2 regions of the Kitasatospora sp. NPDC029312 genome follow, and region 1 is predicted to be linked to the other one. Evidence: predicted binding sites of a transcription regulator. Region 1 holds the regulator's gene; the other holds the start of a gene.
The links. The regulator HspR, encoded in region 1, represses chaperone genes until heat shock. The targets are predictions, from matches to a motif close to TTGAGNNNNNNNNNCTCAA.

Region 1 (15,122 bases):
GGCACCCGGGGCTCGGGGGCGCGCCCGGCGACGGTCCAGGCGTCGCTGTGGTGCGCGCTGTACACGGCGGCCCCGCTGCGCAGGAGCGTGGTGCGGAGCGTCGTCAGCCGCGTCCGGCTGGCGAGGGTCACCACACTGTCCGCCGGGCCGGTCAGGCGCATCAGCGGCGCGGCCAGGAACACACGTGCACGCCGACCCTCAGGGGCCTGGCTGTCGTGGTGACGCAGGTAGGGCTCGGTCATGTCGACTCCGGGGAAAGGCCGACCGGGTGGGGATGCGGTGCCGGTAGGCGCTGCGGTTGGTTGCTGCTTCGGAAAAGCCGGTGAGTTCAGCCGGATATTTGACGGTACAGCGGCAAGTTTGCGCTTTTCGCTGCACCATCGGGGACGAAATGATCGTCTATCAGCGGTCGCAGCCCCGTCCAGCGTCCCGCCCTGTCATCTGGATGACTGGCAGAGAGATGACGCTCCTTGTGTAGTCGGGGAGATGACACGCTGCGAGGTCTGCGGCATCATGTGGACGCTAGTGCTATTAGATCCAGCTCACGGAGCTCTTGAGAGAAGGAGGGGTGGGTCCGTGTCCCCTATGTACCGACTCGTCCGCACGGTTGCGATTTCGGTTGTCCTCGGCGCGGCTGTGCTGGCTGGGATTCAGGCTGCTGTCGGCGGCGAGCAGGCCGGCGTCTCCCCGACCGCGGCGGTCGCCGTGAGCGACGACATCCACTGGTGAGGCGTGGCCCGTTGGGTCATCAGGACTGGAGGATGAGTCCGTGTCGCGCTGACGGGCCGGCCGAAGTGCTGGAAAAGCCGCTCCTTTGGAAGAGCGTTCCTACACGTCTTCTTCTCGCGGGGAGCGGCCCAGCACATATCCGAGTTGGAAGAGGGAGTCGACGTTGTAGTCCTCCCTCATCTCGGCGATATGCCGGGCGAGCGTCCGCTCACTGATGCCGAGCCGTCGCGCTATGACGCGGTGGTTCGTTCCGGAGAGCAGGAGCTCGATGATGGTCTGCCGGAGTTGCGACACGACCTGGCGCGGGACCGTGCGATCCCCCTCGAACTCGAGCGCCCTGTTCCAGCTCCGCTCGAAGACCTCCTCGGCGAGGAAGTTGATGACGGCGGGGTCGTAGATGAACGCGGCGATGTTGTCGCCCGCCACGGGAATCACCGCCAGTTTCCGATCGACCACGATCAGCCTGGTGTAGGGCTCGTCGAGCGTGCGGAACTGCCAACCGGCCTTGGCCAGCTGAGCCACATAGTCCCTGGTCGGCTGGTGGTAGCGAGTGCTCGCGTGGTAGATCGTCCGCATCGACGCGCCGTGACGGAGCATGTCGAGGTCGCGGTCCAGGAATGCGGTCAGCAGCTCGGCCGGGCGCGGTCCGCCCGGTTGCATGGCGAGTCCCTCCGTCCATCCGCCGGCCGCGGATTGCTGAAGCCGTTGATTGATGAGGGCGCGGCCTCTGACGTATTCGATGGGGCCGCCGGATTGGTTCGGGGCGTGGAAAGCCTCGGCCAGTTCGCTGAGCTCCGTCGGCAGCGCCACCGCGCGCGACAGGAGGTCGAGCGCCTGCCGTTGCCACGCCGAACTCAGACTCGCCGACAGCTGTGTCGGGTCGACGGCGAAATAGGCGTCCGGCTCTTCGTTGTCGAGAATTAGCAGTCCGAGATCCAGCAACTCTTGGAGGGCGGAATCCTCGCCGGTCGCACAGGCATTCCGGCTCAGCCGGCCGCTCTCGCTCACGGCCTTCAGATAGAGCGTGCGGGCGTCCTCCGACAGGACCCGGAGTCCGCCCGGCGCGGCACCTGCTCCTTCTCGCCCACTCATTCTTGGTCTCCTTGTGTTGACCGGACAAGTTAGTCAACGCGCCGGATGGCTACTGCAGCAAGGATCTTAAGCGGCCCGCAGGACCCGGCCGGAGTCGTCCCGGATGGTGACCGCCTCCCTTGCCGCAGCACTCTCTCACCACACGCCAGCCGCCGGCACCCCCCGAACAGGAGGGAGCCGGCGGCTGGCGGGGCGGCGGGGCCGCGGGTCAGCGCTTGGGGCGCCAGACGACGAGGGCGCTGGACTGCGGGGTGGGGGGCTGGTAGGGGACGAGGTCGCGGCGGTAGGAGGCGTGGACGGCGGCCTCGCGCTGCTGGAGTGCGGCGGCGGCGCCCTCCAGGGAGTCGACCAGCTCGGTGATGCGGGCCTGGAGGGCGGCGACCTGGTTCTCCAGCTCGATGATCCGCTTGATGCCGGCCAGGTTGATGCCCTCGTCCTGCGAGAGCCGCTGGACCTCCCGCAACTGCTGGATGTCGCGGGCGGAGTAGCGGCGGCCGCGGCCGGCGGTGCGGTCGGGGCTGACCAGGCCGAGGCGGTCGTACTGGCGCAGCGTCTGCGGGTGCAGGCCGGACAGCTCGGCAGCCACGGAGATGACGTACACCGGGGTGTCTTCGGTGAGCACGTACTGCGGCGGGGCGGTGGCGGTGCGCCGGGTGCGGCGGGTGCCGTCGCCGGGCAGTCCCTCGCCGAGCCCGGGGCCGATCGGGCTGTCGGGGGTCATCGAGTCGGGGTTCATCTGGTCGTCACGCTCCCTTCGCCGCCCGGAACAGGGCGGCTCGTGGGTCGTCGGAGGCGGTGGCCTCGCGGTACTGCTCCAGGGCGTTCAGCGCGTCGCCGGTGACGTGCTGCGGCACCACGACCTCGACGGTGACGAGCAGGTCGCCTCGGGTGCCGTCCTTGCGGGTGGCGCCCTTGCCGCGGGCGCGCATGGTGAGCCCGTTGGCGCTGCCCGGGGGCAGCTTGAGCTTGACGGTGGGGCCGCCGAGGGTGGGCACCTCGATGGTCGCGCCGAGGGCGGCCTCGGGGAAGGTGACCGGGACGGTGACGGTCAGGTTGTCGCCCTTGCGCCCGAAGACCGGGTGCGGGTCGACGTGCACGGTGACGTAGAGGTCGCCGGGCTGGCCGCCGCGTTCGCCCTGGGCCCCCTTGCCCTTGAGCCGGATCCGCTGGTCGGCCTGGACGCCGGCCGGGATGCGGACCTGCATGGTGCGGGCGGAGTTGGCCCGGCCGCTGCCGTGGCAGTCGGCGCACGGGTCGTCGACGATCATGCCCCGGCCGCGGCAGTCCTTGCACGGCTCGGAGAGCGCGAAGGCGCCCTGGCCGCGGCTGACGGTGCCGGCGCCGACGCAGGTCGGGCAGACCCGCGGGGTGGTGCCGGACTTGGCGCCGGTGCCGTTGCAGGTGCGGCAGGGGGCCTGGCTGGTCATCCGCAGCGGGACGGTCGCGCCGTCGACCGCCTCCTCGAAGGAGAGCGTCACCTCGGTCTCGACGTCGGCGCCGCGCCGGGGCTGGGCCTGCCGGGCGCCGCCCCGGTTGAAGAGGCCGCCGAAGACGTCGCCGAGGCCGCCACCGCCGCCGCCCTGGCTGCCGCTGAAGAGGTCGCCGAAGTCGAAGCTGTAGCTGCCGGTGCCGGGGCCGCCGGTGCGGAAGCCGCCGTTGGCGAAGAGGCTGCGGGCCTCGTCGTACTCCTTGCGGCGCTTGTCGTCGGACAGGACGTCGTACGCCTCGGAGATGTCCTTGAAGCGTTCCTCGGCCTTGACGTCGCCCTTGTTCGCGTCCGGGTGGAACTCGCGCGCCAGCTTGCGGTACGTCTTCTTGATCTCGGCGGCGGTGGCGTCCTTGGGCACGCCGAGGACCTTGTAGTAGTCCTTCTCGACGAAGTCCTTGCCGCTCATGCGCCCACCTCGCTGCGCTCGGCAGCCGCTGAGCGGTCCGCGCACCCCTGGATGGTTCGCTCGCTGCGCTCGCTCACGGCTCCCGCCACCTCCCGATGTCCATCGTCACTGTGCTGTCAACCGCCCCTGGAAGAAGAGCCGTTGACAGCGCGCTGCGGAGCCGGCCGCTCGTCTTGCCGGCGTTCGACTCCGCAGCGCACTGGTTGTCAGCTGTCACAGCTCGTCAGCTGTCCGCGCCACCGTCGGACTCGTCCGTGTCGGCGGGCTTCGCCTCGGCGTCCGGGGCGGACGTCGTCTGGGTGCCCGGCTGGGGCTCCGCGACGGCGACCATGGCGGGACGGATGATCCGCTCGCCGATGCGGTAGCCGGGCTGGAGGATCTGCACACAGGTGTCCACGGTGACGTCCGAGGAGTAGCTGTGCATCAGCGCCTCGTGCTGGGTCGGGTCGAAGGGCTCGCCCTCCTTGCCGAACTGCTGGAGGCCCAGCTTGGCGACGACCGTCTCCAGGGACTCGGCGACGGACTTGAAGCCGCCCGTCACCTCGCCGTGCTCGCGGGCGCGGCCGATGTCGTCCAGGACCGGGATCAGCGACTCCAGGATGTTGGAGATCGCGATCTCGCGGACGGTCAGCCGGTCGCGCTCGACCCGCTTGCGGTAGTTCTGGTACTCGGCCTGCAGCCGCTGCAGGTCCCCGGTGCGCTCGGCCAGCTCGCGCTTGACCGTGGCGAGGTCGTCGGAGCCCTCGCCGGCGCCCGCCGAGGCGGCTTCCTCGGCAGCCTTGATCACGGCCTCCTCGGCGGCGGAGTCGTCGCCGGGCTTGCCGCCCTGCGGCTTGTCCGTCATGCCGACGCACCGCCCTTGGGCTTCTCGTCGTCCACGATCTCGGCGTCGACGACGTCGTCGTCCTTGGCCTGCGCGGACTCGCCGGCCCCGGCCGCCCCGGCGGCGTCGGCGTTGGCGTAGAGCGCCTGGCCGAGCTTCTGGGCGGTGGTGGAGACCTTCTCCGAGGCCTCGCGGATCTTCGCGATGTCCTCGCCCTTCAGGGCCTCCTTGAGCTCGCCGATGGCGGTCTCGACCTCGGTCTTGACGTCGCCCGGGAGCTTGTCGGCGTTGTCGGCGATGAACTTCTCGGTCGAGTAGACGAGCTGCTCGGCGGAGTTGCGGGTCTCGACGGCCTCGCGGCGCTTGTGGTCGTCCTCGGCGTACTGCTCGGCCTCGCGGCGCATGCGGTCGACCTCGTCCTTCGGCAGCGAGGAGCCGCCGGTGACGGTCATCTTCTGCTCCTTGCCGGTGCCGAGGTCCTTGGCCGCGACGTGCATGATGCCGTTGGCGTCGATGTCGAAGGTGACCTCGATCTGCGGCAGGCCGCGCGGCGCCGGCGGCAGGCCGGTCAGCTCGAACATGCCGAGCTTCTTGTTGTAGGCGGCGATCTCGCGCTCGCCCTGGTAGACCTGGATCTGGACGGACGGCTGGTTGTCCTCGGCCGTCGTGAAGATCTCGGAGCGCTTGGTCGGGATCGTGGTGTTGCGCTCGATCAGCTTGGTCATGATGCCGCCCTTGGTCTCGATGCCGAGGGACAGCGGGGTGACGTCCAGGAGCAGGACGTCCTTGACCTCGCCCTTGAGGACACCGGCCTGGAGCGAGGCGCCGATGGCGACGACCTCGTCCGGGTTGACGCCCTTGTTGGCGTCCTTGCCGCCGGTCAGCTCGCGGACGAGCTCGGCGACGGCCGGCATGCGGGTCGAGCCGCCGACGAGGACGACGTGGTCGATCTCGGAGAGCGAGATGCCGGCGTCCTTGATCACGTTGTGGAACGGGACCTTGCAGCGCTCCAGCAGGTCCGCGGTCAGCTGCTGGAACTGGGCGCGGGTGAGCTTCTCGTCCAGGTGCAGCGGGCCCTCGGCGGAGGCCGTGATGTACGGCAGGTTGATCGAGGTCTCGGAGGACGAGGACAGCTCGATCTTGGCCTTCTCGGCGGCCTCGCGCAGACGCTGCAGGGCCATCTTGTCCTTGGACAGGTCGACGCCGTGGCCGGCCTGGAAGACCTTGACCAGGTGGTCGACGACGCGCTGGTCCCAGTCGTCACCACCGAGGTGGTTGTCACCGTTGGTGGCCTTCACCTCGACGACCCCGTCGCCGATCTCCAGCAGGGAGACGTCGAAGGTGCCGCCGCCGAGGTCGAAGACCAGAATGGTCTGGTCGTCCTTGTCCAGGCCGTACGCGAGGGCGGCCGCGGTGGGCTCGTTGACGATGCGCAGGACGTTCAGGCCCGCGATCTCACCGGCCTCCTTGGTGGCCTGGCGCTCCGAGTCGTTGAAGTACGCCGGGACGGTGATGACGGCGTCGGTGACGGTCTCGCCCAGGTACGCCTCGGCGTCGCGCTTCAGCTTCTGCAGCACGAAGGCCGAGATCTGCTGCGGCGTGAAGTCCTTGCCGTCGATGTTGATCTTCCACCCGGTGCCCATGTGGCGTTTGACCGAGCGGATGGTGCGGTCGACGTTGGTGACCGCCTGGCGCTTGGCCACCTCGCCGACCAGGACCTCGCCGTTCTTGGCGAAGGCGACGACGGACGGCGTGGTCCGAGCGCCCTCGGCGTTCGTGATGACGGTGGGCTCGCCACCCTCCAGAACGCTGACGACCGAGTTCGTCGTGCCGAGGTCGATGCCGACCGCGCGTGCCATCGTTGGTACCTCCACGGAAGAGTTGAGCTTTACAGGCTCAAGGATGCACTACCTGGCCGGGGCCGTCAACAGCTTTGAGTTCGAGCGGCTCAACTTTGCTGAGCCCGGAAGTCGGACGGAGGTCGGCCGAAGGGCGGTCGGCCCACGGATTTGGGCGGTCGGCCCGCCGGATTCCGCTCGGGCGCGCTCGGGTGCGGCGCGTGGGAGTCACGTGACTGCCGCCATAGCTTGGGAACCTTCTGGTGGCCTGTTGTTGACAGGTAATGTCCGGGCCGTCGGCCCGGAAAGTTACCGACCAGTACACTCACCTCAGAAAACCGTGGAACCACAGACCCTGCTGAACCGCAAGCCGCAGGAGACGGAGAGCCGATGCAGCTAGCAGCGATCGTCATCTCGCTGGTCACCTTCGTGATCGGCACCGCGCTCGCCCTTCGTGCGGCGTGGCACATCTTCCGGGTGGTGCTGACCGGCTCGCCGGACTCCACCCGCTTCGGGAAGCCCGCCCAGCGGGTGAAGACCGTGGCGGTCGAGTTCATCGGCCACACCCGGATGAACCGCTGGGGGATCGTCGGCGTCGCCCACTGGTTCGTCGCCGTCGGCTTCTTCAGCCTGGTGCTGACCATCGTCAACGCGATGGGCCAGCTCTTCGACGCCGAGTGGGAACTGCCGATCATCGGCCACTGGATGATCTGGCAGCTCTTCGTCGAGCTCGTCGGCACCCTGACCACCCTGGGCATCGTGACCCTGATGGTGATCCGCCTGATGAGCCTGCCGTCCAGGTCGGGCCGCAAGTCCCGGTTCGCCGGCTCGATCGCCTGGCAGGCCTTCTACGTCGAGTACACGATCCTCGGCATCGGCCTGTGCATCCTGATGCTCCGCGCCCTGGAGGGCGCCCTGTCCGGCGTCGACTCCTACGGCCCGGAGCACCTGGTCTCGTACCCGATCGTCTCCGCGCTCAGCGGGCTGTCGCACGGCACCCTGGAGAACCTGGTCTACCTGTTCGCGATGCTGAAGATCTGCATCTCGTTCGCGTGGGCCACCACCATCGGCCTCAACCCCTCGATGGGCGTGGCCTGGCACCGCTTCCTCGGCTTCTTCAACATCTACTTCAAGCGCGAGGAGGACGGCGGCACCGCGCTCGGCGGGCTCCGTCCGATGACGAGCAAGGGCCAGCCGATCGACTTCGAGGACCCGGCCGAGGACGCCGTCTTCGGCGTCTCCCAGGTCGAGCACTTCTCGTGGAAGGGCATCCTCGACTTCTCCACCTGCACCGAGTGCGGCCGCTGCCAGTCGCAGTGCCCCGCCTGGAACACCGGCAAGCCGCTCTCGCCGAAGCTGCTGATCATGAGCCTGCGCGAGCACGCCTACGGCAAGGCGCCGTACCTGCTGGCCGGCGGCGGCAAGGACATGGAGGGCACCGAGCAGGCCACCGCCGAGCAGCTCAAGGACGTCCCGGCGGCCGCCCTGGCCGAGGCCGACCGCCCGCTGATCGGCACCGCCGAGGAGAACGGCGTCATCGACCCGGACGTGCTGTGGTCCTGCACCACCTGCGGCGCCTGCGTCGAGCAGTGCCCGGTGGACATCGAGCACGTCGACCACATCGTCGACATGCGCCGCTACCAGGTGATGATCGAGAGCAACTTCCCGACCGAGGCCGGGACGATGCTCAAGAACCTGGAGAACAAGGGCAACCCGTGGGGCATGGCCACCAAGGCCCGCCTGGACTGGGTCAAGGAGCTCAAGAAGGAGACCGGCATCGAGGTGCCGGTGATCGGCGAGGACATCGACCCCGCCGAGGTCGAGTACCTCTACTGGGTCGGCTGCGCCGGCGCCCTGGAGGACCGCGCGAAGAAGACCACCAAGGCCTTCGCCGAGCTGCTGCACACCGCGGGCGTGAAGTTCGCGATCCTCGGCAAGGAGGAGACCTGCACCGGTGACTCCCCCCGCCGCCTGGGCAACGAGTTCCTGTTCCAGATGCTCGGCGCGCAGAACGTGGAGACGCTGAACGCCGCGCTGGAGGACGCCCCGACCAAGCGGATCGTGGCCACCTGCCCGCACTGCTTCAACACCATCGCCAACGAGTACCCCCAGCTCGGCGGGCACTTCGAGGTGATCCACCACACCCAGCTGCTCCAGCACCTGATCGACGAGGGCAAGCTCGTCCCGGTCAACCCGGTCGAGGGCCTGATCACCTACCACGACCCCTGCTACCTGGGCCGCCACAACAAGGTCTACAGCCCGCCGCGCGAGATCATGGACAAGGTCCCCGGTCTGCGCCAGCAGGAGATGCACCGGCACAAGGAGCGCGGCTTCTGCTGCGGCGCCGGTGGCGCCCGGATGTGGATGGAGGAGCGCATCGGCAAGCGGATCAACACCGAGCGCGTGGACGAGGCGCTGTCCCTCAACCCGGACATCGTCTCCACCGCCTGCCCGTTCTGCCTGGTGATGCTCTCCGACTCGGTCAACGGCAAGAAGAACGAGGGCGCGGCCAAGGAGCACCTGAAGGTGGTCGACGTGGCCCAGCTGCTGCTCGACTCGGTCAAGGCGATTCCGCCGGCCGCGGCCGAGGACGAGCCGGCGACGGTCGACGCGTAGCGGCCGCTGTTCGACAGTTCTGCTACAACCGCCCGGCCCGGTGGACGCGCCCAACGCGCCCGCCGGGCCGGGCTTTCGGCGCCACGGCCGACGTCCGAGGACACCGCGGGCGGACGGGGAGTGACGCCGATCGCACAGCCGCCGGACTGGCATTCGGTCGGAAGGAAATACAGTAGGCGCCGGACCGGCCGCGCGCCGGTCGGCCCGTTCCGGACGGGCCGAACACACCGACGGAGGTATCGGCCCACCGGGCCGGGCCGCAGAGACACAAGGGGAACAGCGCAGACCATGACCGAGGCGATCATGCTCGTCGGTGGTAAGGGCACGCGACTGCGTCCGCTGACCACCCACACCCCCAAGCCGATGCTGCCCGTGGCGGGTGTCCCGTTCATCGCCCACCAGCTGGCCCGCGCGGCCGCCGCCGGGGTCACCCGTGTGGTGCTGGCCACCTCGTACCTGGCCGAGGTGTTCGAGGACCACTTCCAGGACGGCACCCCGTACGGGATCGAGCTGGTCTACCTCACCGAGCGCGAGCCGCTGGGCACCGGCGGGGCCATCCGCAACGCCGCCTCCGGCCTGACCTGCGGCCCGGACGAGCCGGTGCTGGTCTTCAACGGGGACATCCTGTCCGGGCTGGACATCGCCGCCCTGCGTGACGGCCACGTGGCCGCCGGGGCCGACGTCACCCTGCACCTCACCCGGGTCGAGGACCCGCGGGCCTTCGGCCTCGTCCCGACCGACGCGGACGGGCGGGTGCTGGAGTTCCTGGAGAAGCCGGAGACGCCGGAGCAGATCGTCACCGACCAGATCAACGCCGGCTGCTACGTCTTCACCCGGTCCGTCATCGACCGCATCCCGGCCGGCCGGGAGGTGTCCGTCGAGCGCGAGACCTTCCCCGAGCTGCTGGCCACCGGCGCCCTGCTGCGCGGCGTCGTCGACACCTCGTACTGGCTGGACCTCGGCACCCCGGCCGCGTTCGTCCGCGGCTCGGCCGACCTGGTGCTCGGCAAGGTCGACTCCCCGGCCGTCCCCGGCCCGACCGGCGACGCCCTGCTGCTGCCCGGCGCCACCGTCCACCCGCGCGCGGTGCTCAGCGGCGGCACCGTGGTCGCCGAGGACGCGGTGATCGAGGCCGGTGCCATCGTCGAGGGCAGCGTGATCCTGCCCGGCGCGGTGATCGGCCCGGACACCCTGGTCAAGGACTCGATCGTGGGCGCCTTCGCCACCGTCGGCGACCGCTCGGCGCTGGACGGCGCGGTGATCGGCGACGGCGCGATCGTGGAGCCGGACAACGAGCTGCCCAACGGGATCCGGATCGCCTGCGGCACCCTGCTGCCGGTCGGCGCGGTGCGGACCTCGGCCGGCCCGGGCGGCTGCCCGGCCGGCACCACCGCGGCCGCCGCCGTGCACGGGCCGTCGGTCAGCGCCCAGCGGTAGCGCCGGCGCTCCGGGGGCTTTTCGGCCCCGTTCGTCTCAGGCTCGCTGCAAACCGGCCCCGGCTCCGTCCGGGGCCGACGTGCGCTGGGCCGGACGGGTACCTTCGGAGCGTGGCTGGTAATCGATACGACAGGGGTCAGGGCGCCGATCGCCCGCACGGCGGGTGGTCGGCCGCTCCGCCGCCGGCGGGGGTGGCCGGGGGGTACGGGCAGCCGGAGGGGCCGGAGTACTTCACGGCCCAGCACCCGACGGCGGCCGGCGGCCCGGGCGGCCCGGGGGGCGCGGCCGGTGTTCCCGGCGCTCCCGGGGGCCCCGGGGGCGCGCCCGGCGACGGGTACGACCCGTACGCGGCCGACCGGCCGGGCAGCACCCGCGCCTTCCCGGTCGCCGACCCGTACGGCGGACAGGCGCCGTACCAGGCCCAGCCGGGCCAGGACCAGGGCTGGTACGGCCGGGAGCCGGGCCAGGACCACCACGACGGCGGCTACGGGCCGTCCGCCCCGTACGGGCACGACCAGCACGCCCCGTACGGCCAGGAACCGCAGCCCCCGTACGGGCAGGAACCACAGCCCCCGTACGGGCAGGACAACGTCGCCGTCTACCGGGCTGGCGGCCAGTCCGCCCCGCACGTCGCCGGGCCCCGCCCGCAGTGGCGCGAGCTGTTCACCGGCCTCCTGCGCAACCCGACCGCGATCTTCGACCGCACCCGCGACCACCAGGTCTGGCTGCCCGCCCTCACCGTCTCGCTGCTGTACGGCGCGCTCGCGGTGCTCGCCATCGGGCTGACCCGCGACGACATCGTCAACTCGACCTTCACCGTCGCGCTGACCGGCCTGCTGGCCGGCGCCGTCTGCTTCACGGTGGTCGGCGGGGTCTTCGGCGCGGTCACCTACGCGCTGGCCCGCCAGCTCGGCGGCGACGGCCCGTGGAAGTCGACCGTCGGCCTGGCCGCGCTGATCGGCTGGCTCACCGACGCGCCCCGACTGCTGCTCGACCTGGTGCTGCCCTCCGGCAACGCGGTGGTCCAGGCCGTCGGCTGGGCCACCTGGATGTTCTGCGCGTACCTGCTGACCGCCATGGTCCGCCGGGTGCACGACCTGCCCTGGGGCAAGGCGGCCGCCGCCGGCGCGGTGCAGCTGGTCGCGCTGCTCGTGCTGATCAAGCTGCCGACACTGGGCTGAGAAGCGGAAGGCACAATGGTGGGCGGGTCCGGGCCGGAAGGCCCCGGCCCGCCCGCCCTCGTTCGCCCCAGCCACCGGAGCCAGTCATGACCCTCCCCACCACCCACGTCAGCTTCCCGGCCGGGGCGGTCACCGGAGAGTCCCCCGTGCTCGCGGTGCACCCGCTGGAGGACGGCCGGTACGCCGTGGTGACCGAGTCGACCCCGTTCCACCCGCTCGACCACACCTGGCCCGACCAGCCGGCCGACCATGGCACCCTGACCGTCGACGGCGCCGAGCTGGCCGTGGTGGACTGCCTCACCGGCGCGGTCGGCCCGGACGGCGGCGTGCCGCTGGTCGGCGCCGCCATCCCGGTCAAGCGCGGCGACGAGGACTGGTCCTGGCTGGTCCTGCACGTCCTGGACACCGACCCGGGCGACATCACCGGCCGCACCGCCGTCCTCGCCGTCGACGCCGAGCGCCGGGCCGCCCTGAGCGCCTCGCACAGCGGCTGCCACCTGCTCGCCCTCGCTCTGAACGCCGCGCTCGCCCCGCGCTGGCGCAAGGACCCGGGCCGCTCGGACGCCTTCGGCAACCCCGACTTCGACAGCCTCGCGATGGCGAGCTCGGTGATGGACACCCAGGCCAGCACCGACACCTACCGGCTCGGCAAGTCCCTGAAGAAGAAGGGCTTCACGGCGGACGCCACCGAGGAGTTCCCGGCCCTCGCCGACGCCCTGCCCGCCCTCACCGAGGCCGTCAACGCCCGGCTCGCCGCCTGGGTCGCCGCCGACGCCCCGGTCCGGATCGAGGTGCCCGGCCCCGAGCTCACCGCCCGCCGCCAGTGGCACTGCGAGCTGCCCGAGGGCGGCGCCGAGATCTTCTGCGGCGGCACCCACCTGCACCACCTCGGCGAGCTCGCCGAACTCCGCACCGAGCTGCGGCTCTCCGAGGACGGCACTGAGCTGGTCGCCGTCACCAGCCCCAAGCGGGCCTGACGGGACCCCGCGGGCGGCCCGACGAACCCCGCGGGCGGCCCGATGAACGCCGCGGGCGGCCGCCCCTCACGATGAGGGACGGCCGCCCGCCGTGCGTGCGCTCCGCCGGGATCAGACCTCGGTGCGGTGGAAGTTCAGGTACGAGCGGGACGGCGTCGGGCCGCGCTGGCCCTGGTAGCGCGAGCCGTAGCGCGCGGAGCCGTACGGGTGCTCGGACGGCGAGGAGAGCCGGAACAGGCAGAGCTGCCCGATCTTCATCCCCGGGTAGAGCTTGATCGGCAGCGTCGCGACGTTCGACAGCTCCAGGGTCACGTGACCGCTGAAGCCCGGGTCGATGAAGCCGGCCGTGGAGTGGGTGAGCAGGCCCAGCCGGCCCAGGCTCGACTTGCCCTCCAGCCGGGAGGCCACGTCCTCGGGCAGCGTGATGACCTCGTACGTCGAGGCCAGCACGAACTCGCCCGGGTGCAGGATGAACGGCTCGTCGCCCTCCGGCTCGACCAGCCGGGTCAGGTCCGGCTGCTCCTCCGAGGGGTCGATGTGCGGGTACTTGTGGTTCTCGAACACGCGGAAGAAGCGGTCGAGGCGCACGTCGATGCTCGACGGCTGGATCATCGCCGGGTCGTACGGGTCGATGACGACCCGGCCCAGGTCGATTTCGGTCCGGATGTCCTTGTCAGAGAGCAGCACGGTTCGAGGTTACGTGCACGACGGGGCCCCGGACGAATCCGCCCGGGGCCCGTTGCGTCCATCCGACGGCCGTCAGGCCAGGAACTCCGCGGCCTCCATCCGCATCGCCCGCGCCAGTTGCGTCGTCGACAGCTCCCGTACGTCGGCCAGCACCGAGCTCCGGAGCCGTCCGCACTGCGGACAGCGGATCAACCGCCCGGGCCCGAGCCGACCGGGACCGAGGTTCTGCATCGGGAACGTGGTGGTGCTGAACAGGTGCCCCTCGGCACAACGAACGACGGCGCGCTGCTCCATCGATCCCCTTCCCATCCCTAACCCAGTACTCACCCGTACTCATCGCGCCCCGGTGGCCAGGCCCCGGGACAGCGTCACATTAGGGGATGTTCCGGACATTCCACACCATGGCTCGCCGCCCCGACCCCACACCCACCGGAGCACCACACGCGGCCCAAACAGTACGCCCCCCACCCACCCCCACCCCGCTCCGCCACGTCCTCCGACCAGCCGTGCAACCACAGTCACGGATGGGGTACAGTGGCACCGGATCGAGCGGTCTCTGACCACTCATCAGGCGGGCGTAGTTTAATGGTAGAACATGAGCTTCCCAAGCTTAGAGCGCGAGTTCGATTCTCGTCGCCCGCTCCATCACCGAAAGCCGCAGGTCTTCTGACCTGCGGCTTTCTTGTTTTTCGGCGACCTCCGGGGTTGGTCGTGGTCGGCATCCGGCCGGGCCGCCTGGCCGGGGAAGTAAACCGTGCGGTGCAGATCGGTGGCGGGGCGGAACTGTCCGTGCTCGGGTGCCGTCCATGCAGTGACGGGATGCCTGCCCGGGTTGAATGCCGGGAGGAGTGCGGAGGACCCAGTGCAGTCAGGTGGTGCCGAGCTGAATCTCGGGTGCCCGGGTGGTTGTCGCGACGGGTCCCCGGTCGCGCCCGACTGGTGGCCGGTGCTCGATTCCGAGGTGACGGGCGGTCGGCTCGATGCCGCGCGGCGGTGCGAGGGGCTGTTGGGGGACGCCCTCGACGCTGTGCGGCCGGTGTTGGTGTGGCGGGCGGCGGCGCCTCGGGAGGGGGCGCGGTTGCCGCTGCCGGGGCGGGAGTCGGAGGCGCACTGGTATGTCGCCCGCGGCCGGGATCTGCTCACCGTCGTGTCGCCGGTGCGCTGGGCGGAGTTGGCGGGGGTGGTGGAGCGGCACTGGCGGCGGCAGGGGTGGACGATCACCTCGTTGAACGCCGGGCGGGAACGGCCGGGAGTGGCCGCTGTCACCCGGGATGGGTATCGACTGGTGTTCGGCATTGGTGAGTTCGGCGAGGTGGCGGTGACCGCGAGTTCTCCCGGGGTGGCCGGCCCGGTCCCGCGTGCGGCCGGGGATGTCGCGCCGCTGCCGCAGGTGCGCTGTCCGTACTGGAGCGCGTCGATGTGACGTGGGGGGCGGGGGAAGCGTGGAGCGGGTCCCCCCGGACCCGCTTCACGCCGCCTCGTCGCGCGGCTTCGGCGCTGCCGCTCCCCCCGACACCCCGGCAGTCCCGCCGTTCCCCCTGGCCAACGCCCTCCGGCGAGAGCGGTCCGCACAGACCCCGGCGAGCCCCCACCCCCGGGACGTCGTTGGTTCAAACTAACAAACCGCGTGGTTGGTTTGTCAATAGTGAATTCCACGAAAAATCCACAATCGGGGTGGCCGGCTTCGAAGCCCGCCACACTTCCCCCACCAGGCAGTTGTGGGCCCTGTCAGGGCGGTGCGCCGGGGCGGCGCCCGTTCAGGGTGCCGGTCCGGGAGGGGTGATGGCGGTTCCTGGAATCCGGCATTCCGAGAATCATGGCAGTACCCAGTGACACGGCGCGAATGC
Region 2 (15,122 bases), on a different contig from region 1:
GCCTTGCCGACCGCGAAGTGCAGTCCGACGTCCGTCACCCGCACCCGCCCGGCCTGCTCCAGGTAGCCGAGCATGCTGTACGCCGCACCCTCCAGCTCCGGGTGCACCCTGCGTGAGAGTTCCGTCACTCTGGCGCGGCCCCGCCGGAACATCAGCCCGACCTCGCGCTCCACCGCCACCAGGGCTTCTTCGTCCATCACGGCGCCAGTATCGCCCAGCCGCGACGGGCCCACGGCGGTGCGGAGGTTGAGACCAGCTCAACTACTTCATAGTATTAAGTATCCGATTTCCCCCGATACGCAAGGAGATGTGGATGACCGCCCCCGGGCAGGGTTTCGTCGCGGAACTGAAGGGCGCGGTCACACCGCGTGCGGCAATGCTGGTGATCGGCGTGCTGCTGCTGCAGCTCGGCTTCATCGCCTCGTACGTCGGAGCGCTGCACCACCCGACCCCCCACAAGCTGTCGATCGCGGTGGTCGCCCCGCCGCAGGTCGCGCCGAAGGTCGTGCAGGGCCTGGCATCGGTGCCGGACGAGGCCGTCAAGCCCGTCACCGCGCCGGACACCGAGACGGCGACCCAGCGGATCAAGGACCAGAAGATCTACGCCGCGCTGGTGGTGAACCCGAACGGCACCGAGGACACCCTGCTGGTGGGCGGCGCCCGCGGCACCTCCGCCGCCAAGGCCGCCGAGAGCGTCACCACCGCGCTGGACCAGTCCCAGGGCCGGACGGTCAAGGTCGAGGACGTCGTGCCGCTGGCCAAGGGCGACACCAACGGGCTCAGCGCCTTCTACCTGGTCATCGGCTGGTGCGTCGGCGGCTACCTGGTCGCCTCGATCCTCGGCATCAGCGCCGGCTCCAAGCCGGCCAACGTCCACCGCCTGCTGATCCGCCTCGGCGTCCTCGCGCTGTACTCGGTCGGCGCCGGCCTCGGCGGCACGATCATCGCCGGACCGGTCCTGGACGCGCTGCCCGGTTCGGTCCTGGCGCTGACCGCCATCGGCGCCCTGGTGGTGTTCACGGTCGGCGCGTTCACCATGGCGCTGCAGTGCCTGTTCGGCATCATCGGCATCGGCCTCGCGGTGCTGGTCTTCGTGGTGCTGGGCAACCCGAGCGCCGGCGGCGTCTACCCGGCGCCGATGATGCCGCCGTTCTGGCGGGCGATCGGCTCGCTGATCCCGAACGGCGCCGGCACCAGCGCCACCAAGTCCATCGCCTACTTCGGCTCCACCAACCTGGGGATGCCGATCGTGGTCCTGGTGATCTGGGCCCTGGTCGGCGTCGGCGTCGCCTTCCTGGCGGTGCTGCGCGGCCCGCGCTCCGGCAGCCGCGAGATCCTCGTGGAGACCACGCAGGCCTGAGCACCGGCTGCCCACCCGCGCCCCCGGCCGCCGACGGCCGGGGGCGCGGTCGTCCGGGTACGACGCTCCTCAGCCGCCCGTGAGCGGTCCCGGGTCGGCGACGATGGCGCGCACCACGCCGACCGCCGCGCCCAGCAGCGGCCCGCGCCGGCCGAGCTTGGAGACCGTCAGCCGCTCCTCCGCCCACGGCCGCACCGTCACCCGGGCGGCCAGCTCGCGCCGCATCGCCGGCAGCAGCCAGGGCGCCAGCCGGGCGTAGCCACCGCCCAGCACCACCTCGGCCGGGTCCAGCAGGTTGACGGCGCCGGCGGCCGCGATGCCGAGCGCCGAACCGGCCCCGGCCAGCGCGGACAGCACCGGCTCGTCCCCGGCCGTGGCGCGTTCGGCCAGCAGCGTCACCCAGTCGCCGTGCGCACCGCCCAGCCCGGCCGCCCGCAGCACCGCCGCCTCTCCCGCGTACTGCTCCAGGCAGCCGCGCGCCCCGCAGGCGCAGCGCGGCCCGTCCGGGCGCACCGGCACGTGGCCGAACTCGCCCGCGTAGCCGCGCGCGCCGCGCAGCAGCCGGCCGCCGACCACGATCGCCGCGCCGACCCCGGCCTCGGCCGAGACGTAGAGGAAGTCCTCCGGGCCGTGGTCGAGCCACCGTTCGGCCAGTCCGCCGAGGTTGGCCTCGTTGTCCGCCTGGATCGGCAGCTCGGCCAGGCCCTCTCCGGCCGCGCGCAGCGCCGGGCGCAGTTCGGGGGCGAGCGGGACGTCGTGCCAGCCGAGGTTGGCGGCCCGTTGGAGCACCCCGCTGCCGCCGACCAGCCCCGGCACGGCCAGGGTGAGTCCGGCCGGGTGCAGGCCCGACTCGATGACGGCGGAGCGCACCAGCCGGGCGAGGTCGGCCATCACGGCGGCGGGCGGGCGGCCGCGGTTGGCGACCTCCTGGCGCCGCCAGGCGCGCACCTCCCCGCGCAGGTCGACCACGCAGGCGCCCAGGTGCCGGACGCCGATCTCGGCGCCGAGGCCGCCGGGCCCGAGCGGATTCAGCCCGAGCGCGGTGCCGGGGCGCCCGACCTTGCCGCTGGGCGCGGCGGGCCCCTCCTCGACGACCAGTCCGGCGGAGATCAGCTGTTCGGCGAGGGAGGAGACGGCCGCCCTGGTCAGCCCGGTCTCGGCGGCGACCTCGGCGCGCGAGCGCGGGCCGCGGGCGATCACGTCGAGCACCAGCGCCAGGTTCGCCCGGCGCATCCCCTGCTGGCTGGCGGGTCCGGTCCGGCCGGTGTCCGGCTCCCCGCGCATCACGTTCATGCGCCCTACCTCGTGTCCTGGGGAACGTCCTGCGGCATCCCGGGTGCAGCGTAACCGGGGTTCGGCCCCGGGAGCGGGTCCGGGTGCGCCCGCTCGACGGCGTGGGTGAACACCCACCGGCGCATCGCCCAGAAGCGGAACAGCATGGCGACGAACGTCCCGACGAGCATCCCGCTGACGAAGTCGGCGATCTCCTGGGTGAGCGGGCCGACGTACGGCTCGCGCAGGTCCAGGGCGTACCGGGAGAAGGCCAGCGGCAGGTCGTTGAGGCCGACCGCCACCGCGCTGACCAGGAAGAACAGCAGGGCCTCCCGCCCGCGCCCGGCGGCGCGGAAGGCCCAGCTGCGGTTGAGCAGATAGGAGACGACGGTGGCGATCACCGTCGCCACCGTCAGCGCGACCACCGGCTTGTGCTCCAGGACGGTGAACTTGAGCTCGACGTCGATCACCACGGTGAGCGCGAAGCAGCCGGCGCCGACCAGCAGGAACTTCACCAGTCGGCGGTGCCGCACCAGGGCCGGACGCAGCCTGGCCGGCACCCGGGCCAGGACGCGCTGCGTGGGGGACGGCATCTCCGCAGTGTGGCACGTGCGGATGCCGTCGGCCCCACGAGCGCCGAACCGGCCCCGGCGGCGGGGGCTACGCGGCCGCGACCAGCACCTCGGCCGGCTCCAGGGCCAGCTTCAGCACCTCGCGCACGTCCGAGACGGGGTGGACGGTGAGCCGCTCCAGCACCTCGGCCGGGACGTCGTCCAGGTCGGCCTCGTTGCGCTTGGGGATGATCACTGTGGTGACCCCGGCCCGGTCGGCGGCGAGCAGCTTCTGCTTCACCCCGCCGATCGGCAGCACCCGGCCGGTCAGCGACACCTCGCCGGTCATCGCGACGTCGGTGCGCACCTTGCGGCCGGAGAGCAGCGAGGCCAGCGCCGTGGTCATGGTGATGCCGGCACTGGGCCCGTCCTTGGGGACGGCCCCGGCCGGGATGTGCAGGTGCACGCCGCGGTCGCGCAGCGAGGTGACCGGCAGTTCCAGCTCGGCCCCGCGCGAGCGCAGGTAGGAGAGCGCGATGTGCGCGGACTCCTTCATCACGTCGCCCAGCTGCCCGGTCAGGGTCAGCCCGGTGCCGCCGGTCTCGGCGTCCGCGAGCGAGGCCTCGATGTAGAGGACGTCGCCGCCGGCTCCGGTGACCGCCAGGCCGGTGGCCACGCCGGGCACGGCCGTGCGCCGCTCGGCGGGCTCCTGGGCGGACTCCGGCACGTGGTGCGGCCGGCCGATCAGGGCGCGCAGGTCCTGCGCGCCGATCGCGGCGGGCAGCTCGCGGTCGCCCAGCTCGGCCTGGGCGGCGACCTTGCGCAGCACCCGGGCGATCGAGCGCTCCAGGTTCCGCACGCCCGCCTCCCGGGTGTACTCCCCGGCGAGCTTGCGCAGCGCCTCCTCCGCCACGGTGACCTGCTCGCCGCCGAGGCCGGCCCGCTCCAGCTGGCGCGGGAGCAGGTGGTCGCGGGCGATGACGACCTTCTCGTCCTCGGTGTAGCCGTCGAGCCGGACCAGCTCCATCCGGTCGAGCAGCGGCTCGGGGATGGCCTCCAGCACGTTGGCGGTGGCGAGGAAGACGACGTCGGAGAGGTCGAGCTCGACCTCCAGGTAGTGGTCCCGGAAGGTGTGGTTCTGCGCCGGGTCCAGCACCTCCAGCAGGGCGGCGGCCGGGTCGCCCCGGTAGTCGGAGCCGACCTTGTCGATCTCGTCGAGCAGGACGACCGGGTTCATCGAGCCGGCCTCTTTGATCGCCCGCACCAGCCGGCCGGGCAGCGCACCGACGTAGGTGCGCCGGTGGCCGCGGATCTCGGCCTCGTCCCGGACGCCGCCGAGCGCGACCCGGACGAACCTGCGGCCCATGGCGCGGGCCACCGACTCGCCGAGCGAGGTCTTGCCGACGCCGGGCGGGCCGACCAAGGCCAGCACCGCGCCGCCCCGGCGGCCGCCGACCAGCCCGAGCCCCTGGTCCGCCCGGCGCTTGCGGACGGCCAGGTACTCGACGATCCGCTCCTTGACGTCCGCCAGACCGGCGTGGTCGGCGTCCAGCACGGCGCGGGCGGCGGCGATGTCGTACGCGTCCTCGGTGCGCTCGTTCCAGGGCAGCTCCAGGACGGTGTCCAGCCAGGTGCGGATCCATGAGCCCTCGGGCGACTGGTCGGACGCGCGCTCCAGCTTGTCGACCTCCTTGAGGGCGGCCTCGCGGACCTTCTCGGGGAGGTCGGCGGCCTCCACCCGGGCGCGGTAGTCGCCCTCCTCGTCGGCCGGGTCGCCGTTCAGCTCGGCCAGTTCCTTGCGGACGGCCTCCAGCTGGCGGCGCAGCAGGAACTCCTTCTGCTGCTTGGCCACGCCCTCCTCGACGTCCTTGCGGATGGTGTCGTTGACCTCCTCCTCGGCGAGGTGGTCGCGCAGCAGGGTCAGCGCGTACTCCAGCCGGGCGACCTGGTCGGCCTCCAGCAGCACCTTGAGCTTCTGCTCGGCGGTGACGAACGGCGCGTAGCCGATGTTGTCGGCGAGCTCGCCGACGCCCTCGATCTGGGCGACCCGGTCGACGATCTGCCAGGCGCCGCGCCTGCGCAGCCACTGGGTGGACAGCGCCTTGTACTCCTTGACCAGCTCGGCGGCCCGCCCGGCCACCGGCATGCCGGCGGAGGACTCCCGGAACGGCGTGGTCTCTACCCAGAGGGCGGCGCCGGGGCCGGTGGTGCCGGCCCCGATCCGGACCCGGCGCACGGCGCGCACCAGGGCGGCCGGGTCACCGTCGGCGAGGCGGCCGACCTGCTCCACCGTGGCCAGCGTGCCGACCGCCGCGTACGAGCCGTCCACCCGCGGCACCAGCAGGACCTGCGGCTTGCCGGAGCCGTCGGCCGCGGCGCGGGCGGCCTCGACGGCGGCGCGCACCTCGGTGTCCTTCAGGTCCAGCGGAATGACCATGCCCGGAAGCACGACCTCGTCGTCGAGCGGCAGCACGGGCAGGGTGAGCGGAGTGGACGTCGATGCCATGATCTCTCCCCAGTCAGTGAAGTTGAGTCGATGTGACTAAGGCTTCACGGGTACGGGATGTTCCCGACACCTTGTTCGCCATGAGCGAACGTCACGGGCGCGGAACGGCCAAGGGGAGGCGCCGTCAAAAAGCGCGGACGGCGGGCGACGGGAGGCGTCGTCAAGAAGGTCCGGAGAGCCGCCCGACGGCCTTGTCAAGAGGCGCCCGAGAGGACCCCCCGAAGGCGGGAGCGGCTGGTCAGCGCGCGGTGGACGGCCTCGCGCCGCCGGGCACCGCGGCGGCGGCGGGCCCGGCCGCCGGGGCCGTCGCCGAGCGGGGGCGCGACCGGGGCGGGCGCCGCTCGGCCCCGCGCAGCCAGCGCCAGAGCGCCACCCCGGCGAGCAGCGCGGCCGGGTGCCCCACGGCGGTGACCACGTCCTTCTCGGCGGCGATCTGCTGGGCGATCATCAGACCGGCGCCTCCCAGCGCGAGCAGCCGGGCGGGCCGCGGCAGCAGCCCGGCCACGGCGCCCAGACAGGCGAGCACGCCGTAGCTGACCCCGATGTCCAGGTCGCGCATCGCGCCGGGCGCCATCCGCCCGGTCTCCACCGCGGTGATCACCACGCCCTGGGAGAGCAGCGTCGCGGCGACGTGCCCGATCGCGAACACCGCCGCCGCCCGGGCCGGTCCGACCCGGCGCTCCAGCGGCGCGAGGGTGAGGGCGAAGCCCCACAGGTAGGGCATCCACACGTCCCCCGCGATCCAGAATCCGCTCAGTACGAGGGCGCGCAGGGGGTGCTGGAGCAGGTTGTGGCCGTCCGAACTGGAGACTTCCCGCAGTCGCCGGACGAGTTCCGGATCGGCCAGGCCGGCGAAGGTCGTGGTGGCGCCCACCACCGCGAGGTATCCGAGCGTGAAGGGATTACGCCGGGGCGTCGGGACCCGTTCCACCAGCCACTCGAGGACGCCGGTGCGCAGCCCGTGGCGGAGCATTCCGTACGGCGCCCGCGCGGACGCGCTCCGGTCGGCGCCCCGTCGCAGCCCAGCCATGCCGCCTCCGCTCCACGCCCGCAGCCACCGGTTCCGCCGCGCCCCGACCTACCGGCGCGGGGCCCGGATTCCTCCCGGCGGAGCGTTGTCGTGGTCACGGTACGTCGAGGTTCTGAAAGGCAGCTGGGAAAAGGCCGTGAAGACGGTTGCGGTGGTAACGATTCCGTTTACCGACATTGGTCCAGACCTTCTGTCGATTAACGCGTCAGTAGAGCCCCTGACCGGCTACTTGGCGTCAACTCGACTGCATACGTACCGTTACGCAGAGAAAAATCGCCGGGTAAGGTATCGGCCCGTGCCCACTCGTGCAGTGGGTCCGAGGGCGACCCGACGGTCGGCCCACGGGCCGGAAACGTCCGGTCCACCTGCCGGAAATCATCCGCTGTCCGTACCCTGCGAGGTGCGCGGGAGAAGCGGGCGGGACACCACCCGTCCTCCACTCTCCCGGGCGCGCGACGGGACGGCGGACCCGGCACAGTCCACGACGGAACAAGACTACGAGCGGAGCCCCGCCATCCCCACAGGTGGCCGGCCCGCAGCCCTGGGGGCGGTGGCGTGACCGTGACAGAAATTCAGCAGGACAACCACAACACCGGCGGCGCGGTGAGCAGCCAGCGCAGAGTGCTGGTGGTGGAGGACGAGCCCACGATCGCCGAGTCGATCGCGGCCCGGCTGGGCGCGGAGGGCTTCAAGGTCGCCGTGGCCCACGACGGCCCGGGCGCGGTCGACGGATTCCACACCTGGCAGCCGGACCTGGTGGTCCTGGACATCATGCTGCCCGGCTTCGACGGCCTGGAGGTGTGCCGCAGGATCCAGGCGCAGCGCCCGGTGCCGGTGCTGATGCTGACCGCGCGCGACGACGAGACGGACCTGCTGGTCGGCCTCGGCGTGGGCGCCGACGACTACATGACCAAACCGTTCTCGATGCGCGAACTGGCCGCCCGGGTCAACGTGCTGCTGCGCCGCGTCGAGCGCGCCCAGCAGGCCGCCCGCACGCCCGCGCTCGGCAGCCTGCGCTTCGGCGAGCTGGAGATCGACCACGTGCAGCGCCGGGTCCGGCTGGCCTCGGGCGACGTCCACCTGACGCCGACCGAGTTCGACCTGCTCGCCTGCCTGGCCGCCCAGCCGCGCGCGGTGCTCACCCGTGAGCAGCTGCTGGCCGAGGTGTGGGACTGGACCGACGCGTCCGGCACCCGCACCGTCGACAGCCACGTCAAGGCACTGCGGCGCAAGATCGGCGCCAGCTGGATCCGCACCGTCCACGGTGTCGGGTACGCACTGGAGGCCCCGCTCTCGTAACGGCGGGAGCTTCGGGCGACGGGCCACCGGGGGGCCCGTGTCCCGGGACCGCCGTGCCACCACGCGGGGATCACAGGGGACCAATGACCTTTCCACAGCAACGCAACGGGGACGCCGACGCCGCGCGCCCGCAGACGCTGGCCGTCCGCGCCGCCCGCCGGGTCTGGGCTGACATCCGCCCGCTCGACCCGGTCCGCTCGATCAAGGGCAAGCTCGCCCTGCTGGTGATCGTCTCCGTGTTCCTGGCCACCGGGATGGTGGTCGTGGCGATCCGGTCCGAGACGCAGATCCGGATCATCATGATCTTCTCCATGATCGCCTCGCTGCTGTTCATGCAGTTCCTCGCGCACGGGCTGACCGCCCCCCTGCGCGAGATGACGGACGCCGCCCGCGCGATGGCCTCCGGCGACTACAGCCGCCGGGTCGAGGTGAACTCGCGCGACGAGATCGGCGAGCTGGCGGCCGCCTTCAACGCCATGGCCGCCGATCTCCAGGCCGCCGACCGACACCGCCGCGAGCTGGTCGCCAACGTCTCGCACGAGCTGCGCACGCCGATCGCCGCGCTGCGCGCCGTGCTGGAGAACGTGGTGGACGGCGTCGTCCAGCCCAATCCCGCGACCCTGGGGGCCGCGCTGGAGCAGACCGAGCGGCTCGGCCGCCTGGTCACCCACCTGCTCGACCTCTCCAAGATCGACGACGGCGTGGTCGACCTGGACGCCCGCCCCTTCGAGGTGCGCGAGTTCCTGGACGGCGTGCTGCGCGGCGTCACCGTGGACGGCGCGACGGCCGGCGGGGCCTTCTCCCGGCGCGGCGACGTCCGGCTGGCCCTGGAGGTCAGCCCGGCCGGCCTCACCGCGGTGGCGGACCCGGAGCGGCTCCACCAGGTGGTCGCCAACCTGGTCGACAACGCCTGCAAGCACTCCCCGCCCGGCGGCACGGTGACGGTGCGGGCCCGGCCCGAGGACGAGGAGGGCGGCCTGCTGCTGGAGGTCCAGGACGAGGGCCCCGGCATCCCGCCGGCCGACCGCACCCGGGTGTTCGAACGGTTCAGCCGCAGCGGCACCGCCACCGCCTCCGGACCGGGCTCCGACGGCGGCACCGGCCTGGGCCTGGCCATCGCCCGCTGGGCGGTGGACCTGCACGGCGGGCGCATCGCGGTGGCCGAGTCCCCGAGCGGCTGCCGGATCGAGGTCCGGCTGCCCGCGCAGCGCTGAGCGGCCGGGCCGGCGGTCGCTGGGCGGACGGGGACATTTGTCACAGATCCGACACAGACGCATACGAAGGTCGTCGGATGATCCAACCGGGACTATGTCCGGTTTTGCCCGCATATGTTGCGCGATCGGGCGCGATCGGTTCCCCTCAGATACGGCTTTCTAACGCACTTTTTCAGCCAAATCGCAGGTCAGCACTGTGATCTGGACGACGCCTGGGGCCCGGGGACTGCGCGATCACTGGTCAGGGGCGTAGCCTTAATCCCCGCTGTCCAAACATCCCAAAAGGAAGCGGAAGAGGGCGGTTGCCGCCGTGTCGCCACAGTCCCCTGAAACCCCCAACAGCTCGGCAAGCTCCACTGGCTTCGGCCCCAATGAGTGGCTCGTCGATGAGATCTACCAGCAGTACCTCCAGGACCCGAACTCGGTAGACCGAGCCTGGTGGGACTTTTTCGCCGACTACAAGCCCGGTACCGAGGTGACCCCAGTGACCCAGGCCGCGACCCAGGCCGGCCCCACGCCGACCCCTGCCGCTGCCCCCGCGCCCGCCGCTGCTGCTCCGGCCGCACCGGCCCAGGCCGCGCCCGCCGCTCCGCTCGCCGCCGCGCCCGCCGCTCCGGCCCCCAAGGCCGCCGCTGCCGCCCCGGCCCCCGCCGCCGCCCCGACCGGCCCCGAGCTGGTCCAGCTGCGCGGCCCGGCGAAGGCCGTCGCCACCAACATGGACGCCTCCCTGGAGGTGCCGACCGCGACCTCGGTCCGCGCCGTCCCGGCGAAGCTGTTGATCGACAACCGCATCGTCATCAACAACCACCTGCAGCGCGCCCGTGGTGGCAAGGTCTCCTTCACCCACCTGATCGGCTACGCCCTGGTCCAGGCCATCAAGGCCCACCCGGGGATGAACCACAGCTACAAGGTGGAGGACGGCAAGGCCTTCCTGGTCAAGCCCGAGCACGTCAACCTGGGCCTGGCCATCGACCTGGTCAAGCCCAACGGCGACCGCCAGCTCGTCGTCGCGGCCATCAAGAAGGCCGAGACCCTCGACTTCTTCGGCTTCTGGCAGGCCTACGAGGACATCGTCCGCCGGGCCCGCGCCAACAAGCTGACCATGGACGACTTCACCGGCGTCACGGTCTCGCTGACCAACCCCGGCGGCATCGGCACCGTGCACTCCGTGCCGCGCCTGATGCAGAACCAGGGCACCATCGTCGGCGTCGGCGCCATGGAGTACCCGGCCGAGTTCCAGGGCTCCGCCCCGGAGACGCTGGCCCGCCTCGGCGTCTCCAAGATCATGACGCTGACCTCGACCTACGACCACCGCGTCATCCAGGGCGCGGCGTCCGGCGAGTTCCTGCGCGAGATCCACCGCCTGCTGCTCGGCGAGAACGGCTTCTACGACGAGATCTTCGAGTCTCTGCGGATCCCGTACGAGCCGGTCCGCTGGGCCACCGACGTCGCCACCACCCACGACGACGAGGTCAACAAGACCGCCCGCGTCATGGAGCTGATCCACGCGTACCGCGTGCGCGGCCACCTGATGGCCGACACCGACCCGCTGGAGTACAAGCAGCGCAAGCACCCCGACCTGGACGTCGTCCAGCACGGCCTCACCCTGTGGGACCTGGAGCGCGAGTTCGCGGTCGGCGGCTTCGGCGGCCAGAAGATGATGAAGCTCCGCGACATCCTCGGCCTGCTGCGCAACACCTACTGCCGCACCGTCGGCATCGAGTACATGCACATCCAGGACCCGAAGCAGCGCAAGTGGCTGCAGGACCGCCTGGAGAAGCCGTACACCAAGCCCGAGCGCGAGGAGCAGCTGCGGATCCTCCGCCGCCTCAACTCCGCCGAGGCCTTCGAGACCTTCCTGCAGACCAAGTATGTCGGGCAGAAGCGCTTCTCGCTGGAGGGCGGCGAGTCGCTCATCCCGCTGCTGGACGCCACCATCGACGCCGCCGCCGAGCACCGCCTCGACGAGGCCGTCATCGGCATGGCCCACCGCGGCCGCCTGAACGTGCTGGCCAACATCGTCGGCAAGCCGTACGGCAAGATCTTCGGCGAGTTCGAGGGCAACCTCGACCCGAAGTCGATGCACGGCTCCGGCGACGTCAAGTACCACCTGGGCGCCGAGGGCACCTTCACCGGCCTGGACGGCGAGACCATCAAGGTCTCGCTCGCCGCGAACCCCTCCCACCTGGAGGCCGTGGACCCGGTCGTCGAGGGCATCGCCCGCGCCAAGCAGGACATCCTGGACCAGGGCGGCACCACCTTCCCGGTGCTGCCGATCCAGATCCACGGTGACGCGGCCTTCGCCGGCCAGGGCGTCGTCGCGGAGACCCTGAACATGTCGCAGCTGCGCGGCTACCGCACCGGCGGCACCGTGCACGTCGTGGTGAACAACCAGGTCGGCTTCACCGCCGCCCCGGCGTCCTCGCGCTCCTCGATGTACTGCACCGACGTGGCCCGCATGATCGAGGCCCCGATCTTCCACGTGAACGGCGACGACCCGGAGGCCGTGGTCCGCATCGCGCGGCTCGCCTTCGAGTTCCGCCAGGAGTTCCACAAGGACGTGGTGATCGACCTCATCTGCTACCGCCGCCGCGGTCACAACGAGGCCGACAACCCGTCGTTCACCCAGCCGCTGATGTACGACCTGATCGACAAGAAGCGCTCGGTGCGCAAGCTGTACACCGAGGGCCTGATCGGTCGCGGCGACATCACCATGGAAGAGGCGGAGCAGGCGCTCCAGGACTTCCAGGGCCAGCTGGAGAAGGTCTTCGCCGAGGTCCGCGACGCGGCCCAGGCGCCGGCCGACGCCACCGCCGGCAAGCCGGTCGCCGACTTCCCGGTCTCCATCCAGACCGGCATCTCCCAGGAGATGGTCAAGCGGATCGCCGCCTCGCAGGTCAACCTGCCGGACTGGCTGACCGTCCACCCGCGCCTGCTGCCGCAGCTGCAGCGCCGCGCCGCCTCGGTCGAGGACAACACCATCGACTGGGCGATGGGCGAGACCCTCGCCATCGGCTCGCTGCTCATGGAGGGCCACCCGGTCCGCCTGGCCGGCCAGGACAGCCGCCGCGGCACGTTCGGCCAGCGGCACGCCGTCCTGATCGACCGCAAGACCGGCGAGGACTACACCCCGCTGCAGTACCTCACCGAGGACCAGGCCCGCTACACCGTCTACGACAGCCTGCTGTCGGAGTACGCGGCCATGGGCTTCGAGTACGGCTACTCGCTGACCCGCCCGAACGCGCTGGTGATGTGGGAGGCGCAGTTCGGCGACTTCGTCAACGGCGCGCAGACCATGGTCGACGAGTACATCGCCTCCGCCGAGCAGAAGTGGGGCCAGCATTCCGGCGTCACCCTGCTGCTGCCGCACGGCTACGAGGGCCAGGGCCCGGACCACTCGTCCGCCCGCCCGGAGCGCTTCCTCCAGCTGTGCGCCCAGAACAACATGACGGTCGCGATGCCGACCCTGCCGTCGAACTACTTCCACCTGCTGCGCTGGCAGGCGCACAACCCGCACCACAAGCCGCTGGTCGTCTTCACCCCGAAGTCGATGCTGCGTCTGAAGGCCGCGGCGAGTGCGACGGAGGAGTTCCTGTCCGGCTCGTTCCGCCCGGTCATCGGCGACTCCACCGTCGACCCGGCGCAGGTCCGCAAGGTGGTCATCACCGCCGGCAAGTTCTACTACGACCTGGAGGCCGCCCGCACCGAGCGCGGCGTCACCGACACCGCGATCGTCCGGGTCGAGCGGCTCTACCCGCTGCCGGTGGCCGAGCTCCAGGAGGAGCTGGGCCGCTACGGCGACGACGTCCAGTTCATCTGGGCGCAGGAGGAGCCGGCCAACCAGGGTGCCTGGCCGTTCATCGCGATGAACCTGGTCGACCACCTGCAGGTCGCCATCGGCCGCAGCGCCGGCGGCTCCCGCCTGCGCCGCGTCGCCCGTACCGCGGCCTCGTCCCCGGCGGTCGGCTCGGCCAAGCGGCACGCCGCCGAGCAGCAGGCGCTGATCGAGGAGGTCTTCGCGCTCTGACGCGCTGAGGCCCCGCACCGCCGATACGCCCGCGGCCCCCGTCTCCCCGACAAGGGAGCGGGGGCCGCGGGCGTTCCGCCGTACGGCCGGACGTTCCGCCGTACGGCCGGACGTTCCGCCGTGCCCCGGGCGTCGTCCAGCGCCCCGCGCCTCGTGTCGTGCCCCGCGCCTCGTGTCGTGCCCCGGCAAAGGTCGCAGCTCTGCAACCAAACGGCGACCGGCCTGCACGGGTTCCTGACGGGTCGATAGGTTATGCCTCGCCGGATCGCCGCCCCGGCGCCCGTCCGTCCTCGCGCCGGCGGCCCGGCCGAACGACCTCACCGCACCTCCCAGGGGGATCACCACATGACCGCCGACACGCCGCACCCCGGCAAGCTCCCTCCGGTCTTCCAGCCGCTCCTTCCGGACGACCCCCGGGAGGTCGGCGGCTACCGGCTGTTCGCCCGGCTGGGCGCCGGCGGCATGGGTCGCGTCTACCTGTCCTACACGCCGGGCGGGCGCCCGGTGGCGCTCAAGGTGGTCCGCCCCGAGTTCGCCGAGGACGGCGAGTTCCGCCGCCGGTTCGCCCAGGAGGTCAGCAACGCCCAGCGGATCCACGGGCTGTACACCGCGCAGGTGATCGACTCCGGCGGTCTGGACTCGGACGCCCCCTGGCTGGTCACCGCGTACGTCCCCGGCCCGTCCCTGCAGCAGGTGGTGCGCGAGCACGGTGCGCTGCCGGTGCGCACCGTGCTGCTGCTGATGGGCGGCATCGCCGAGGCGCTCCAGGCGATCCACAGCGTCGAGGTGGTCCACCGCGACCTCAAGCCCGCCAACGTGCTGGTCGCCGGGGACGGCCCCCGGGTGATCGACTTCGGCATCGCCCGGGCCGCCGACGCGACCGCGCTGACCGGCACCGGCTACCGGATCGGCTCCCCCGCCTTCATGGCCCCCGAGCAGGCGCAGGGCCGGGCCGTCACCCCGGCCACCGACGTCTTCGCGCTGGGCGCCCTGGCCGCGTACGTGGCCGGCGGCACCCCGCCGTTCGGCGACGGCCCGGACACCGCGGTGCTCTACCGGGTGGTGCACGAGCAGCCGGACCTGACGGCCGTCCCGGCGGACCTGCGCGAGCTGGTCCAGCGCTGCCTGGCGAAGTCCCCGGAGGACCGGCCGAAGCCGGCCGAGATCATCCAGGCCGCCCGCAACCACCCGGAGGTCGGCGGCCAGCTCCGGTTCGGCGAGGACTGGCTGCCGCGGCAGGTCAACACCGAGATCACCCGGCGCTCCGACCTGCCGAGGACGCCCCCCACCCCGCTGCCGGCCGCCCCCGCCACCCCGCCGGCCCCGGCCGCTCCCCCGCAGCCGGTCGGTGCGCCGACCCACCCGGCCACCGTCGCCGCCCAGCCGCCGCAGCAGCCGGCCACGCCCCCGCCCGGCTTCGCCCCGCCGCCGCTCGGCGCGTACGGCGCCCCGCAGCTGCCCACCGAGACGCCGACCGCCCCGGTGCTGCCCGCCCCGCCGACCGTGCCGCTCCGCCCGGAGGCGCCGTCCTTCGACACCCCGCCGCCCGGCCCGGTGGTCACCGCCGCCGCCCCGGCGCCCGAACCGGAGCCCGAGCGCCGGGGCGGGGTGTCCTGGAAGGTGCTGCTGACCGTCGCCCTGGTGATGGCGGTCGGCGGCACGGCGGGCGGCGTGGTGCTGGTGAAGAAGCTGGACGACGGCGACAAGAAGAACAACAGCAGTGGCAGCATCTCGGTTCAGCAGGGCACCGGCACCCCTGCCCCGGTGCCCGTCCAGGGCGGTACCGCACCCAGCCCGAGTGCCACCGCCTCCGGCGTGTCGGTGACGGCCGGCCCCTCGAAGTCCGGGCCGGCCACCGTCTCC

Region 2: lon (endopeptidase La) is a predicted target of HspR. The motif match lies at 5,712-5,730, and genes of this name have one in related genera.

What each region holds. Positions count from the first base shown of each region.
Region 1 covers NZ_JBVHXY010000045.1:7,719-22,840, forward strand. Annotated here, with positions in the region: gene ACZ4WV_RS28850 (hypothetical protein) at 1-242, opposite strand, end outside; gene ACZ4WV_RS28855 (hypothetical protein) at 829-1,821, opposite strand; gene ACZ4WV_RS28860 (heat shock protein transcriptional repressor HspR) at 2,030-2,557, opposite strand; gene dnaJ (molecular chaperone DnaJ) at 2,565-3,716, opposite strand; gene grpE (nucleotide exchange factor GrpE) at 3,940-4,560, opposite strand; gene dnaK (molecular chaperone DnaK) at 4,557-6,398, opposite strand; gene ACZ4WV_RS28880 ((Fe-S)-binding protein) at 6,768-8,993, shown strand; partial or broken gene manB (mannose-1-phosphate guanylyltransferase) at 9,282-10,355, shown strand; gene ACZ4WV_RS28890 (Yip1 family protein) at 10,541-11,611, shown strand; gene ACZ4WV_RS28895 (alanyl-tRNA editing protein) at 11,698-12,588, shown strand; gene dcd (dCTP deaminase) at 12,700-13,275, opposite strand; gene ACZ4WV_RS28905 (hypothetical protein) at 13,348-13,569, opposite strand; tRNA gene ACZ4WV_RS28910 (tRNA-Gly) at 13,847-13,920, shown strand; gene ACZ4WV_RS28915 (hypothetical protein) at 14,222-14,698, shown strand.
Region 2 covers NZ_JBVHXY010000002.1:172,572-187,693, reverse strand. Annotated here, with positions in the region: gene ACZ4WV_RS02380 (MarR family winged helix-turn-helix transcriptional regulator) at 1-197, opposite strand, end outside; gene ACZ4WV_RS02375 (ABC transporter permease) at 314-1,360, shown strand; gene ACZ4WV_RS02370 (ROK family protein) at 1,430-2,653, opposite strand; gene ACZ4WV_RS02365 (GtrA family protein) at 2,659-3,225, opposite strand; gene lon (endopeptidase La) at 3,293-5,689, opposite strand; gene ACZ4WV_RS02355 (rhomboid-like protein) at 5,928-6,719, opposite strand; gene ACZ4WV_RS02350 (response regulator transcription factor) at 7,281-8,018, shown strand; gene ACZ4WV_RS02345 (sensor histidine kinase) at 8,102-9,232, shown strand; gene ACZ4WV_RS02340 (multifunctional oxoglutarate decarboxylase/oxoglutarate dehydrogenase thiamine pyrophosphate-binding subunit/dihydrolipoyllysine-residue succinyltransferase subunit) at 9,543-13,259, shown strand; gene ACZ4WV_RS02335 (serine/threonine-protein kinase) at 13,605-15,122, shown strand, end outside.